DNA from 3 places in the Paenibacillus sp. R14(2021) genome. Region 3 is predicted to be linked to each of the others. Evidence: riboswitches for the same ligand, from Rfam matches in the RefSeq annotation. Region 3 holds a riboswitch; each other region holds the start of a gene.
The links. Region 3 has a riboswitch for ZMP and ZTP ahead of rpiB (ribose 5-phosphate isomerase B). Riboswitches for the same ligand answer to the same signal wherever they lie in the genome.

Region 1: linked by a shared signal. The riboswitch ahead of KXU80_RS14620 (bifunctional 5,10-methylenetetrahydrofolate dehydrogenase/5,10-methenyltetrahydrofolate cyclohydrolase) and the one ahead of rpiB (ribose 5-phosphate isomerase B) in region 3 are both predicted to bind ZMP and ZTP.
Region 2: linked by a shared signal. The riboswitch ahead of KXU80_RS17865 (DJ-1/PfpI family protein) and the one ahead of rpiB (ribose 5-phosphate isomerase B) in region 3 are both predicted to bind ZMP and ZTP.

The regions. Positions count from the first base shown of each region.
Region 1 covers NZ_CP080269.1:3,128,963-3,133,120, reverse strand. The annotation lists gene KXU80_RS14635 (zinc-dependent alcohol dehydrogenase) at 1-457, shown strand, start outside; gene KXU80_RS14630 (phosphoesterase) at 504-1,016, shown strand; gene coaD (pantetheine-phosphate adenylyltransferase) at 1,013-1,489, shown strand; ZMP/ZTP riboswitch at 1,577-1,656, shown strand; gene KXU80_RS14620 (bifunctional 5,10-methylenetetrahydrofolate dehydrogenase/5,10-methenyltetrahydrofolate cyclohydrolase) at 1,722-2,570, shown strand; gene KXU80_RS14615 (S-layer homology domain-containing protein) at 3,033-4,158, shown strand, end outside.
Region 2 covers NZ_CP080269.1:3,842,213-3,846,370, reverse strand. The annotation lists gene KXU80_RS17870 (diguanylate cyclase domain-containing protein) at 198-2,021, shown strand; ZMP/ZTP riboswitch at 2,068-2,146, shown strand; gene KXU80_RS17865 (DJ-1/PfpI family protein) at 2,216-2,797, shown strand; gene rlmN (dual-specificity RNA methyltransferase RlmN) at 3,018-4,079, shown strand.
Region 3 covers NZ_CP080269.1:3,719,387-3,723,544, forward strand. The annotation lists gene glyA (serine hydroxymethyltransferase) at 1-1,000, opposite strand, end outside; gene KXU80_RS17305 (TIGR01440 family protein) at 1,039-1,620, opposite strand; gene rpiB (ribose 5-phosphate isomerase B) at 1,657-2,124, opposite strand; ZMP/ZTP riboswitch at 2,243-2,325, opposite strand; gene KXU80_RS17315 (low molecular weight protein arginine phosphatase) at 2,400-2,975, opposite strand; gene KXU80_RS17320 (manganese efflux pump MntP) at 3,003-3,563, opposite strand; gene KXU80_RS17325 (L-threonylcarbamoyladenylate synthase) at 3,788-4,158, opposite strand, start outside.

The DNA.
Region 1 (4,158 bases), 590 kb from region 3:
CGATATGAACGAGGATCGCCTCGGTATTGCCCGCGCGCTGGGCGCGAAGCATCTGATCTGTCCCTCGGCCGTCGATACGCTGGAGGAAGTGAAGCGTCTGACGGGCGGAGCAGGCGTTAACGCTGCAATCGACGCCGTTGGCGCAGGCTTAACGCGCAAGCAGGCTGTGCTGGCCTGCAAAGGCGGCGGACGCACCGTATTCACGGGCCTGCACGAGGAAGAATCCGTGCTGCCGGTCAATATTGCGATACGCAGCGAGGTGTCGATGACCGGCGCGTTTGCCTATTCGTCCTTGAATTTTCAAACGGCGCTGAAGTGGATCGCGGAAGGCCGGATGGGGCTGTCCGAAGGGGTCGTGGAAGCGCCCCTGCACGAAGGCGGGTACTGGTTCGAGAAGCTGCTCAATCAACCGGGTCATGTCTCGAAGGTGCTGCTTGTTCCGGGAGGCACGTCCTAATACCGGGGCAGATGAATCCGATTACGTAGGGAGAGGTGGTCTCACGATGCAGAAGGTGTTTTTCATATCCGACCATCACTTTGGTCATCAAGCAATCATTGACTTCGAATCGAGGCCGTTCGCGCATGCGGAGGAGATGAACGAGTCGATGATCGAGAAGTGGAATGCGGTCGTCGGCAAAGAGGACAAAGTGTTTCATTTGGGCGACTTTTCATTCTTGAACCGAGAGCGGACGAAGGCGATCGTGGAGCGGCTGAACGGTTATAAGCATCTTATTCTCGGCAACCATGACCGCGGCCGTTCACGCAGCTGGTGGCTGGATGTCGGCTTCGATGAAGTGAGCGAGCATCCGATCATCTACAAGGATTTCTTCTTTCTCTCGCATGAGCCGATGTATATGAACAAGCATATGCCGTACGTGAACGTACACGGCCATATTCATGGGCAGAAGTATGCGGGCATCAACTATTTCAACGCCTGCGTGGAGCATTGGGACTATACGCCGCTTACCTTCGAGCAAATTCGCGATGCCGTCGTACCGAGCGAGGAACAGGCATGAGAGTTGTTTACGCAGGAAGCTTCGATCCCATTACACTGGGGCATATCTCGGTCATCGAGCGGGCGGGAAGCCTGTTTGAAGAGGTGCATGTCATTATCGCGAACAATCGGGGCAAAAAGCATGATTTCGATATCGCGCAGCGAACGGAGCTCGTGCAGCTATCCGTGTCGGGTATGGACAATGTGCGAGTTGTTCCGTACGAAGGCATCGTGGCCGATTACGTGAACGCGAATGACGTCAAGGCCGTCATTCGCGGCATCCGCAACTCCACGGATCTCGAATACGAGCTGCAGCTGGAGCAATATATGCGCTGCACGACCAAAGCGGATACCGTCTACCTCTCGCCGTACACGAAGGACATTCAGACGAGCAGCTCGCTCGTGCGGATGTTTATCCAATCGAACAAGATCGAGCAGGCCGAGGCCTATATGCATCCGGATGCGTATGCGAAGATGGTGACATATACGGTGTAGCGTCTGGCAAGCCCCGCTTATGCCGGAAGAAGCGGATAGATCGGGATTGATAGTCGGTCCTCCGCAGGACTATAATAATCGATAGAGGTAAGCGAGTGTGACTGGCGTAACGCGGGGAACCGCGGGGGAGCACATCGTTCATACGGCCGTACGCCTGGGCAGAGGTAAGGGGAGATCCCCTTGCCTCTTTCTGTTTTCTTGAGACCATCTCATTCTGGAAGGATGAACGAACATGGTAAACGGGGAAAAGTTGAATTTGGACGGCAATGCCGTTGCAGACAGCATTAAGCTTCAGTTGGAGGAACGCATCAAGCAGCTGAAGGAGCGCGGCATTACGCCCTGCCTGGCGACGATTCTGGTCGGGGATGATCCTTCGTCGGCGACTTACGTGCGAATGAAAGGCAATGCGTGCAAGCGGCTCGGGATTACGTCCATGCGCGTCGAGCTGCCTGCAAGCACATCAACGGAAACGCTGATCGCCGCCATTCGGGGGCTGAACGAGGATCGTTCCGTGCACGGCATCCTGCTGCAGCATCCCGTTCCGCACCACATCGACGAGCGCGCGGCGTTCGAGGCGATCGCGATCGAGAAGGACGTGGACGGCGTAACGGCGCTCGGCTATGCGCAGAACGCGTTCGGATTCGCGGATTATCCGTCGTGCACGCCTGCGGCCATAATGGCGATTCTGGCATATTACAAGCTGCCCGTTCGGGGCAAGCATGCCGTTGTTATCGGCAGGAGCCCCATCCTCGGCAAGCCGGTGTCGGCCATGCTGCTGAATGCGGATGCGACGGTCACGACCTGCCATTCGCGAACCTCGAACTTGGCCGCGATGGTGCGCCTGGCGGATATCGTCGTCGCGGCCGTCGGCAAGCCGAAATTCGTGCAGGGCGACTGGATCAAGCCCGGCGCGGTCGTGATTGATGCCGGGTATAACCCCGGGAATGTCGGCGATGCGGATTATGAGGCTTGCTTGGCGAAGGCTAGTGCCATCACCCCGGTTCCCGCGGGCGTCGGACCGGTTACGATTGCGATGCTGCTCAAGCACACGGTGCATGCGGCGGAGAAGTTCGGGGGTTGAGAAGGACTTTGCAGAATGGCTGTACAGCCTCGACATTACAATCTACGGAGGCTTTGAATTCAGCCTATGAACGACGATCAAAACGTTGTTTCTTAGCCAGAAAGCAATAGATGAGAGGCGAGGGGGTTCCCCTTGCCTCTTTCTGCTTATCAGGCACGGAGAGGAGGTAATCTTACGTCAATATGTGATAAATTATGACATAATGTTGTATCCAAATACCTAAAATAGGGGTTGAAACTAGTTCTATGGCAGTTAAATGATAAGTTTTAGCAAAGAAATGATTGATAAATGGAAAATGTTCGGGTATTATCTAGCTGAGTAAAGATTCAGAAAATTAAGTGTTTTGTGTGTAATTTAATTAAATATACTTATCTTCTTGTAGGTAGGACGGAAGTTCTTTTGGGTATATATGAACCTTTCTTTGAAAAGGGTTACATATAAAATTGATTTAGGAGGAAAGTCATGCATCATCGGAAGGTTGTCAGAAAAGCTCTATCATTATCGCTAGTATTAGCCGTACTCATTAGTTCGTTGTTCGGCAGCATGGCTTCTGCCTCGCCAAGCACGAGTATCGGCGTCGAGCCGGGAACCGCGCATGAACAACCGGCCGTCCAGAATGCAGCGGCTGCGCAGTTCGATACGCTGACGCCAAGCGAGACAAATGTTGCTTTCGCCTTATCGGAGGGAAGCCATCCGGTGACGGTCGAAGCGAAGTACAAGGATGGTTCGGCGAAAGACGTGACAACGCAAGGCGTCTGGATGTCTATGAATCCCGCCGTCGCCGTTGTCAACCGGGGCGTCATTACGGCCAAAGCGGCCGGAACGACGGAAGTGCGCCTCAATCTCGGCGACGCCGTCGTCAACGTTCCTGTTACGATCACCGCGGGCGCCGGAGCGCCGGAAGCGGCAGAGCCTTTGGAACCGACGCTTGTCACATACCTGCTGTCCACGTTGAACGTGTTCGTCGAGGCGGACACGAACTATCCGCTTCATCTGCATGGAACGTTCACGGACGGGTCAACGCGGGATATTACGGCCGATGCCGTCTGGAGCACGGACGATGCCGAGGTAGCGACCGTGTCACACGGCATGATCAAGGGCATTAAGGGCGGCGCTTCGACATTCATCCGCGTGAAATACGGCAGCATGCCGACGCTGTCGATCGCGGTCACCGTTCAGAAGGACCCGATTCCGTTTCAGTTGTTCGGTCTTCTGATGTCGGAAGACGTGCTGAAGATCATGGAGACCGACGTGCCGCATAAGATCTACGCGGACCTGGAATATCCCGATCAGGATCGTTACGAGGTGACGAATCTGGGCAAATGGTATTCGAAAGACGAATCCATTGCTACGGTAGACCAGAACGGCGTTATTACGCCGGTCGGCAAAGGCATGACCTATATTTATTTCGAGTATAAGTATACAGCGCCGTCCGGCACGGAAGGCGAAGACGGCTACGACGACGGCCTGCTCGTCAATGCCGTGCAGGTATTCGTCGGCGGACCGTTCAAGCTGGAGCGGTTTACGCCGGACATGATGGCGCAATTGGAGCTCGACACTCCTGTTTCGCTCCCGCCTCGGAGCTATC
Region 2 (4,158 bases), 120 kb from region 3:
ATAGAAAGTGCCTGCCCTTGCGGGGCGGGCACTTTCTATTAGGTTAAGGCAGGATGAACGAAATGCGTACACGACCGGTCGCGGCCAGCTGTGCGATGATCGGATGCTCCCCGTTTTCCTTCTAATCACTACGGAAAAGGTTTTATTATGCTTATGTCGAATGATGTCAGTATTGGAACAAGGTCAGGGAGGTTTACATGAACAACCAGCAAGCCGCCGCAACCCCGGCGTATACGTTATTCACCTTGCAAGCAAGCCCTTCTCAGCGCCGATTCGCCTTCATCATCGGCGCAATCGTGGCTGCGATTACGTTGGCCGGCGCGCCGTACGCGCATTTGCGCTTCCCGCGTACCGGGACGCTTCAGCCTGCGCTGTTCGCCGCGGTGATCTGCTTCGAGCTGATCACCGTATTCGTGCTGTACAGCCAGTTCCGGGTATGCCGTGCGCCGTCCATTCTGGTGCTCGCTGCCGGCTACCTGTACTCGGCCGGCATGGCCACCGCGTATTTGCTCACATTTCCGGGCACACTGGAGCACCGGCCGCCCTTGTGGCATGCGGAGCAGCAGGTACCGGAATATCTCTATGCCTTCTGGCATGCGGGATTCCCGATCGCCATTCTGCTGCACGTATTCATCGAGAAGAAATACGGCGGAATGGCCTTCAGCCCGCGTCAAGGGCGAAACTGGACGGCGCTGGTGTTCGGCGGCACCTTGCTGCTTGTCGCGCTTATTACGACGGGGGTCATTCGTGCTCAGCGCAGCTTGCCCGTGGTGATGGACCACGGCAGAATAACGCCGTTCTTCCTGTTCGCGATCTGCCTGCCGGTGCTGCTGATCAGCTTGGCGGCACTCATCGCCTACTTCCGGTCGACGAGAGGCAGCACGGTAACGGCGTCATGGCTATGCGTGGCGCTGCTTGCAACGTTGCTGGATGTCGGCATTGTCCTGTGCGGCGGCGAGCGGTTCAGCCTGGGGTGGTACATTTCTAAGATGGATACGTTCGTATGCGCCAACATCGTGCTCGCGGGCATGATATATGAATTTACCAAAATGTATTACCGAATGACGGAGCTTTACAATCAGGTTACCGACAGCGAAAGCCGGTTCAAGAAACTCTTCGTCCAGAGCCGGATCGCCGAGCAGAAGATTGCCGAGCAGAATAAAATCATCGAGCGGATGCTGGAGTCCGGACACGAAGCGATTGCAATGTGCGATGAAGAGGGCAGGGTGCTGTTCGCGAACCAACGGTTCGCGGACATGTTCGGCCGCACGCTTGCAGCGGGGCAGCAACTGGCGGATTACTGCCGGGACCTGCGGGTTTCTTACGGTACGTTGGACAGGCGAATAGAAGCGTATTTCGAGCAGCGGCTGCCACCGTTTCGGGAGCGTGCCGCGTTTCAGCTGGAGGGCGGTGCGGCGCGTTATTATGAATGCTACGTCAGTCCGATCGCGAGCGAGGACGGACAGCTCCTCCACGGGCATTTGTTCATGTTCAGCGACCGAACGGATGAGGAGCGCAAGGCGCATTACGACGATTTGACGGGGCTGCCGAACCGGCGATATATCTCCCAGCGCATACAAGAGGCTGTAAATCGCGGGAGGGAAGAGAACGTCCCGTTCGCGGTGTTCTTCATGGATCTGGATGGCTTCAAGCGCGTGAACGATACGCTGGGGCACGAGATGGGCGACCGCCTGCTGCAGGAGACCGCCGTTATTCTTCGGGACTGCGTCGGTACGTACGGCATAAGCGCGCGATGGGCGGGCGACGAGTTTGTCGTGCTGATCGAAGAGGCTGCGGATACTCAGCTTCTAGATAGCATGGCACGCGCTATTATTGCGGCAATGGGCCAGCTCGATCGGATAAACGGACAGCGAATCAACGTGTCGGCGAGCATCGGCATTGCGGTCTTCCCGCAGGACGGCGGGGATGCAGCAGCTATTCTACAGCGTGCGGATCAGGCCATGTACGAGGCGAAGACAAGGGGCAAGAACGATTGCTGGTTTTATGCAGACTGCGTATAGCAGCTCTTGTATATCCAGTGGAATGGATGTAAAATAATAGAAAATTCAACCTGCGTGTGACTGGCGTAAACATGGATAACCATGAGGGAGCACGCAGCAAACGGCCGTACGCCTGGGCAAAAGTATGCGATTCTCATGAATCGGATGCTTTTTTGATTTCTCTATATGATGCATGGAGAGGGCAGGTGTCGAGGATGAAGCTGGCTTATGTGTTGTTTGACGGGTTCACGCTGCTGGATTTTTCAGGTTTCCAGGAAGCGATAACATGGATGAGGGTCCTGGGCGCCGATGCGGACATGATCTGGCATTATTGCGCGGATCAGTCCCGAATAACGGATGACCGCGGCATGTCGATCAGCATTTCGCATGTAAAGCCGGATCTGTCGGGTTATGATTTGGTCTTTGTGCCCGGCGGCATGCCGACGCGCAGATTGCAGTACGACGAAGGCTTCCTGTCCTGGCTTCGAACGGCCCGGGAAGCGGAGATGAAGGTGTCTGTCTGCACAGGGGCTCTGCTGCTGGGGGCAGCGGGATTACTGCAGGGGAAGCGGGCCACGACGAACGCTTCTGCCTATGAGCTGCTTCAGCCTTACTGCGCCGAGGTCGTCAAGGAACGCTTCGTGCGGGACGGCGACGTATTTACGGGCGGCGGTGTCTCGGCATCGATCGACCTCGGTCTGTATGTCGTCGAGTCGCTGACGGACAGAGATTTCACCCGCCGGGTGCAGGAGCAGATGCATTACCCGTATTATTCCGGCGCATCCGCCATAGGATGAAAGGAAGCCCTTGGGCCGGCACTGCCGCCGGTTCAAGGGTTTTCTGCCGTGGGAGGACGGGGCTGCGGAAGGCGGATGGGCGTTAATAGGAAAAACGAGGCGTTATCGTCGGCGGGCCGCCCATTTGGCAAAAAGTGTTCCACCCTTGTTTTCCTGCTTGAATTTTGGGAAAATGATTGGAGGTAACGAGAGACGTTGGTTAGTGAAAAGAGGATCAGGTATGAACAAACCTTCTATATACGGAATGACGCGGGAACAGCTGAGCGGTTGGATGCTGGAGAACGGACACAAGGGGTCTAGAGCCTTGCAGGTGTGGGAGTGGCTCTATCGGAAGCGGGTCACGGCATTCGAAGCGATGACCGATGTGAATGCAGCAAGTCTTGCGCTGCTCGCAGAGCACTATACGTTCGTGACGATGACCGAGCATACCAAACAGGAATCCTCGGACGGGACCGTGAAGTTTCTGTTTAAGCTGCAGGACGGCAATCTCATTGAAACGGTACTGATGCGGCATAAGTTTGGCTTGTCCGTCTGCGTAACCACGCAGGTGGGCTGCAATATCGGATGCAGCTTCTGCGCGAGCGGTCTGCTCAGCAAGAGCCGTGACTTGTCTGCGGGCGAAATCGCCGAGCAAATCATGAAGGTGCAGCTGTATTTGGATGCTGCCGGCCAAGGAGAACGGGTCAGCCATGTGGTTGTTATGGGCATCGGCGAACCGTTCGATAATTTTGAGAACCTCGTCGACTTCCTTGACGTAATCAAGGATCACAAGGGGCTGGCGATCGGCGCCAAGCATATCACGGTATCAACAAGCGGCTTGGCCGACAAGATTATTGCATTCACGGACCGGAATTTAGGCGTCAACCTGGCGATCTCGCTTCATGCGCCGAACAACGAGCTGCGCACGCGGATTATGAAGATCAACCGGGCGATTCCAATCGAGAAACTAATGGCGGCGATCGATTATTACATCAGCAAGAACAAGCGCCGCATAACGCTGGAATACATTTTGCTGCGGGGCGTTAACGACGCCGGCGAGCAGGCGCTGGAGCTTGCAGAGCTGATCGGCGGCCGCCGGCCGAACGTCAATGTGAATCTAATTCCGTACAATCCTGTTGATGAACACAGTCAATACCAGCGAAGTGAACAGGAATCGATTAAAGGCTTCTACGACACGCTCAAGAAACAAGGTGTGAGCGTAAGCGTACGGTTGGAGCATGGAACCGATATCGATGCAGCCTGCGGGCAGCTGCGGAGTAAACAAATGAAAGCTTCCGGGTAACCGGTCAGCTGCCCAAACCGAATTGAATCTCTCAGAATAAGATATTCTAGTTACTTATTAGTGAGAGGGATGATAGCGG
Region 3 (4,158 bases):
CGGAATCCAGCACATGCTCCGCGTCTTTGCCTGTGATGTTCAGGTTGCGAAGATCGATCAGCATGAGATGGTTGTCCGTGCCGCCGGAGACGATGTTGATGCCTTTGGCAATCAGGGCGTCAGCAAGCGCTTTGGCGTTGTCCACGACGTTCTTGCCGTATGTTTTGAAAGAAGGCTGCAGCGCTTCGCCGAATGCAACGGCTTTGGCCGCGATGATGTGCATTAACGGACCGCCTTGGGAGCCCGGGAATACGGCTTTGTCGATCGCCGCTGCCCATGCTTTGCGGCACAGGATCATACCGCCGCGAGGTCCGCGAAGCGTCTTGTGCGTTGTCGTCGTAACGAAGTGCGCGTGAGGCACTGGGCTTGGGTGAAGACCTGCAGCAACCAAACCTGCGATATGCGCCATATCGACGAAGAACAGCGCGCCTACGTCGTCAGCGATTTTACCGAGCGCTTCGAAATCGATGATGCGCGGGTAAGCCGACGCGCCTGCGACGATCATGCGCGGACGGTGTTTGAACGCCAGCTTGCGCACTTCTTCATAATCGATCGTGAACGTGTTTTCGTTTACGCCGTAAGAAACGAAGTTATATAGAATACCGGAAGCGTTAACCGGGCTGCCGTGCGTCAAGTGACCGCCGTGCGCGAGGTTCATGCCCAGAACGGTATCGCCAGGGTTCAATGCTGCCAAGTATACAGCCATGTTCGCTTGTGCACCGGAGTGGGGCTGAACGTTCGCGTGCTCGGCACCGAATAGTTCTTTCGCACGATTGCGCGCGATATCTTCAGCGATGTCGACATGCTCGCAGCCGCCATAGTAACGTTTGCCCGGGTAGCCTTCCGCGTATTTGTTCGTCAGTACCGAACCCATTGCTTCAAGTACAGCCTCGGATACGATGTTCTCGGATGCAATCAGCTCGATGTTGTCGCGTTGGCGCTGCAGCTCAAGGCCAAGTGCTTTCAAGATTTCCGGATCTTGCTTACGTAGGTTTTCCATGTTCGTATATCCTCCTTAAAATAATTAACGTAGTGGATTTAATCGCAGGAGCCTGTGACGGCTTCTTGCTCCGTTTGTCGCGCGTAAACCGCACGTTCTCCGCCGATCAGCTTAGGACGGGCGTACGCCATCGTCAGATGCGCCTCGCCGATGGAACGAATGGAAGGACGGACCGGAACGGCCACGCGCTTCAAATGCATACCGATAAACGTGTCGCCGATGTCAATTCCCGCATGCGCCTGTACCGTCTCAGTCAGGCATGCGTCCTGCAAATGATTGAATGCGTAAGCTGCCATCGAGCCGCCCGCCCTGCGCACGGGAACAGCGGAGACAAGCTCCAGCCCGTAACGCTCCGCGGCATCCCTTTCCATGACGAGTGCCCGGTTCAAATGCTCGCAGCACTGAAATACGGGGTAGAACGCAAGTTCGCGCCGCACGGCTTCAACGCCGGCATAAATCGCTTCCGCCGTCTCCATCGTGCCGGAGGTCCCAATTCTCTGCCCCAGCACTTCGCTCGTCGATACGCCGATGACCAGCAGCTGACCCGCGCGGAGGCCCGAGACGTCCGCGAGCTCGCGGACCACGGTCTCCACATCGCGGGACAGCCGCGACAATTCCATTGCCGCTCCTCTATCGCTCACTTGTGGATCCGCTCCTTATTCCGTTTTAGACGCATGCGCGTACTTGTCCTCGATCGCCTTCACTTTGTTCAGGCGGCCCACATGGCGCTCGCTGTTCGAGAACGGCGTTTCGAGCCAGATGCGGATGATCTCCTGCGCAACGCCTGGCCCGATCACGCGCTCGCCCATCGCGAGCACGTTCGTGTCGTTATGCTCCCGCGTCGCCTGCGCCGAGAACAGATCGTGAACGAGCGCGCAGCGGATGCCGGCGACCTTGTTTGCCGCAATCGACATCCCGATGCCGGTGCCGCAAATCAGGATGCCGCGGTCGGCCTCTCCCTTCACAACATGATCGCATACCGGCATCGCGTAATCCGGATAGTCGACCGACACATTGCAATCGCAGCCGAGATCAATGATCTCATGGCCGAGCGACTGTATATAAGGCACCACGATTTCCTTGAGGCTGTAGCCTCCGTGGTCTGCTCCGATGGCGATTTTCATATTCCATATACCTCCCAATGAGACCGCACGCTGGCGGAAAATGTCGAATCACAATGGTTTTAGTATACCTGATTTCGCCGTAAAAGACGAAAAAAGAGCAAGCATGCTTACGCACGCTGCTCTTTGCCCAGGCGACCGGCCGTATGATCCGATGCTCCACCGTGGTTGGACCCACTTTCGTCGCCAGTTACATCGGAAACCGTCTTTAGTTGCTTTTATCATAACGGATCGCGGCGGCAAAATCAATCCAAAACCGCGATTCCCGCATGCCCTTTTCAACGCTGCAAACGATCAAGCAGCTTGATCAGCGCCTTCTCGATTTCGTCCGCGCTTTGCTCGTAGACATGCAGCGGCCCTCCGAACGGATCCGCGATATCGAAGCTCGGAATACCGCCCTCCAGCTCTAACAGCCTTGCGCGTTCCGCGCTCGTCAGCTGGCCGCCGAGCGCCTGCTTCATCTGCCAATCCGTATAGAGGCTCTCGAGCTCCGCGATCTGCTGCAGAAGCTCTTCGTCGCGGTTGACGAACTCCAGCAGCGTGTAGGTCTTATCCACCGCGCCCGGAAATCGCTGCAGCAGATTGCGTTTATGGCCTGCCGTCATCGTCAGGATCAAATCCGCCCAGGTAACGGAGCCATTCTCAAGCGCAGTGGAACCATTGTTATGTTTAATGTCCCGGCGAAGCAGCGCCGTCTGCGCGTGCGCCGATACAGGAAGACCGTCGACCGTGGAAACGCCCGCGGAACGAACCTCCAGCGCCAAGCCGCGTTTCTGCGCAAGCGACCGAAGCATGGCCTCCGCCATCGGAGAACGGCACGTATTGCCGGTACAGACGAATAAGATTCGTTTCATGCGTGATTCCCTCCTCTAGCTTGGCTGTCAAAATAAGATTAAAAGACCGAAGGTGAGCAGAATGACGCCCCCGACCGCCTCGCCATACTCGCCGAGGCTGGAACGGACGCGGCGGCCGATCAACAGTCCTATGATAGACATGAGGCCGCCGGCAAAGCCGAACAAGAGCACGGCCAGCAGCATATCGACGGCGAACATCCCAAGCGAGATGCCGACCGAGAACGAATCAATACTGACGCTGAGCGCGAAGATCAGCATCCCCCACGAGCTGCGGTGATTGATGGACTGGGCGGCTTCCCCGCGAAGCGAGCTGTAGATCATATGGCCGCCGAGCAGAAGCAATAAGCCTCCAGCCGCCGAGGTTGCCACGCTCCCGAGCAGGGCCCCGACGTAGTTACCCATAAAGATGCCCATCAGCGGCATAATGATGTGAAAAATTGCAATAATGGCGCTCAGCTTGAGAATTTCCAGCATCCGTATGCCTTTGAGCCCGATACCCACGCCAAGGGAAAAAGCATCCATGCCGAGCGCTACCGCGATAATGATCAGCGTAAGCAGCTGCCCGGTATCCATGCCCGCCTCCAACATTCCACTCACTCCTTGTCCGCTATCTCCTCCAAGCATATGCGGACAAGATTGGAAAGATGACCCAGAGGCGGGACAAGGCGGCTGGGCTGGGAGACGCCGAAGTGCGAGGGAATGGCCCCCCCCGGCGGTTTGCGCTCAGGGCAGCATTGCAGGCACGCGATTGCGGCGCATCAGCCTGAGCCTCGGATGCGCGGGCGGCCCAGGCGGGCGAGGTCTGCCGCCCGCTAGACCTCGATGACCGCGTGGCCGGCGGCTTTGGCCAAGCGGTTCATCAGCGCGTGCCCGATGCCTTGCTCGGGGCACGTCTCGGCCCAGATGCGCTGAATGCCCTGCGCATCGAACTCGCGCAGCGAGGCGTATAAGCCGTGCGCGACGGAATCAAGCCGCGCGAGGCTGCCGACGACGAGCACGCAGTCGGCGTCGTACCGAGCGGCATGCTCGGCGAAGGCGAGCACGCCCGTGCGCTCGCCGTTCTTGCGCGCCTCGCGGACCTGCGCCCCGATCCAGGCGGAGACCGCTTCGGCGTCGCCTTTGACCAGCTGCATGAGCCCTTGCGGCGCGTAATGCGCGTATTTCATGCCGGGCGAGCGGGGCG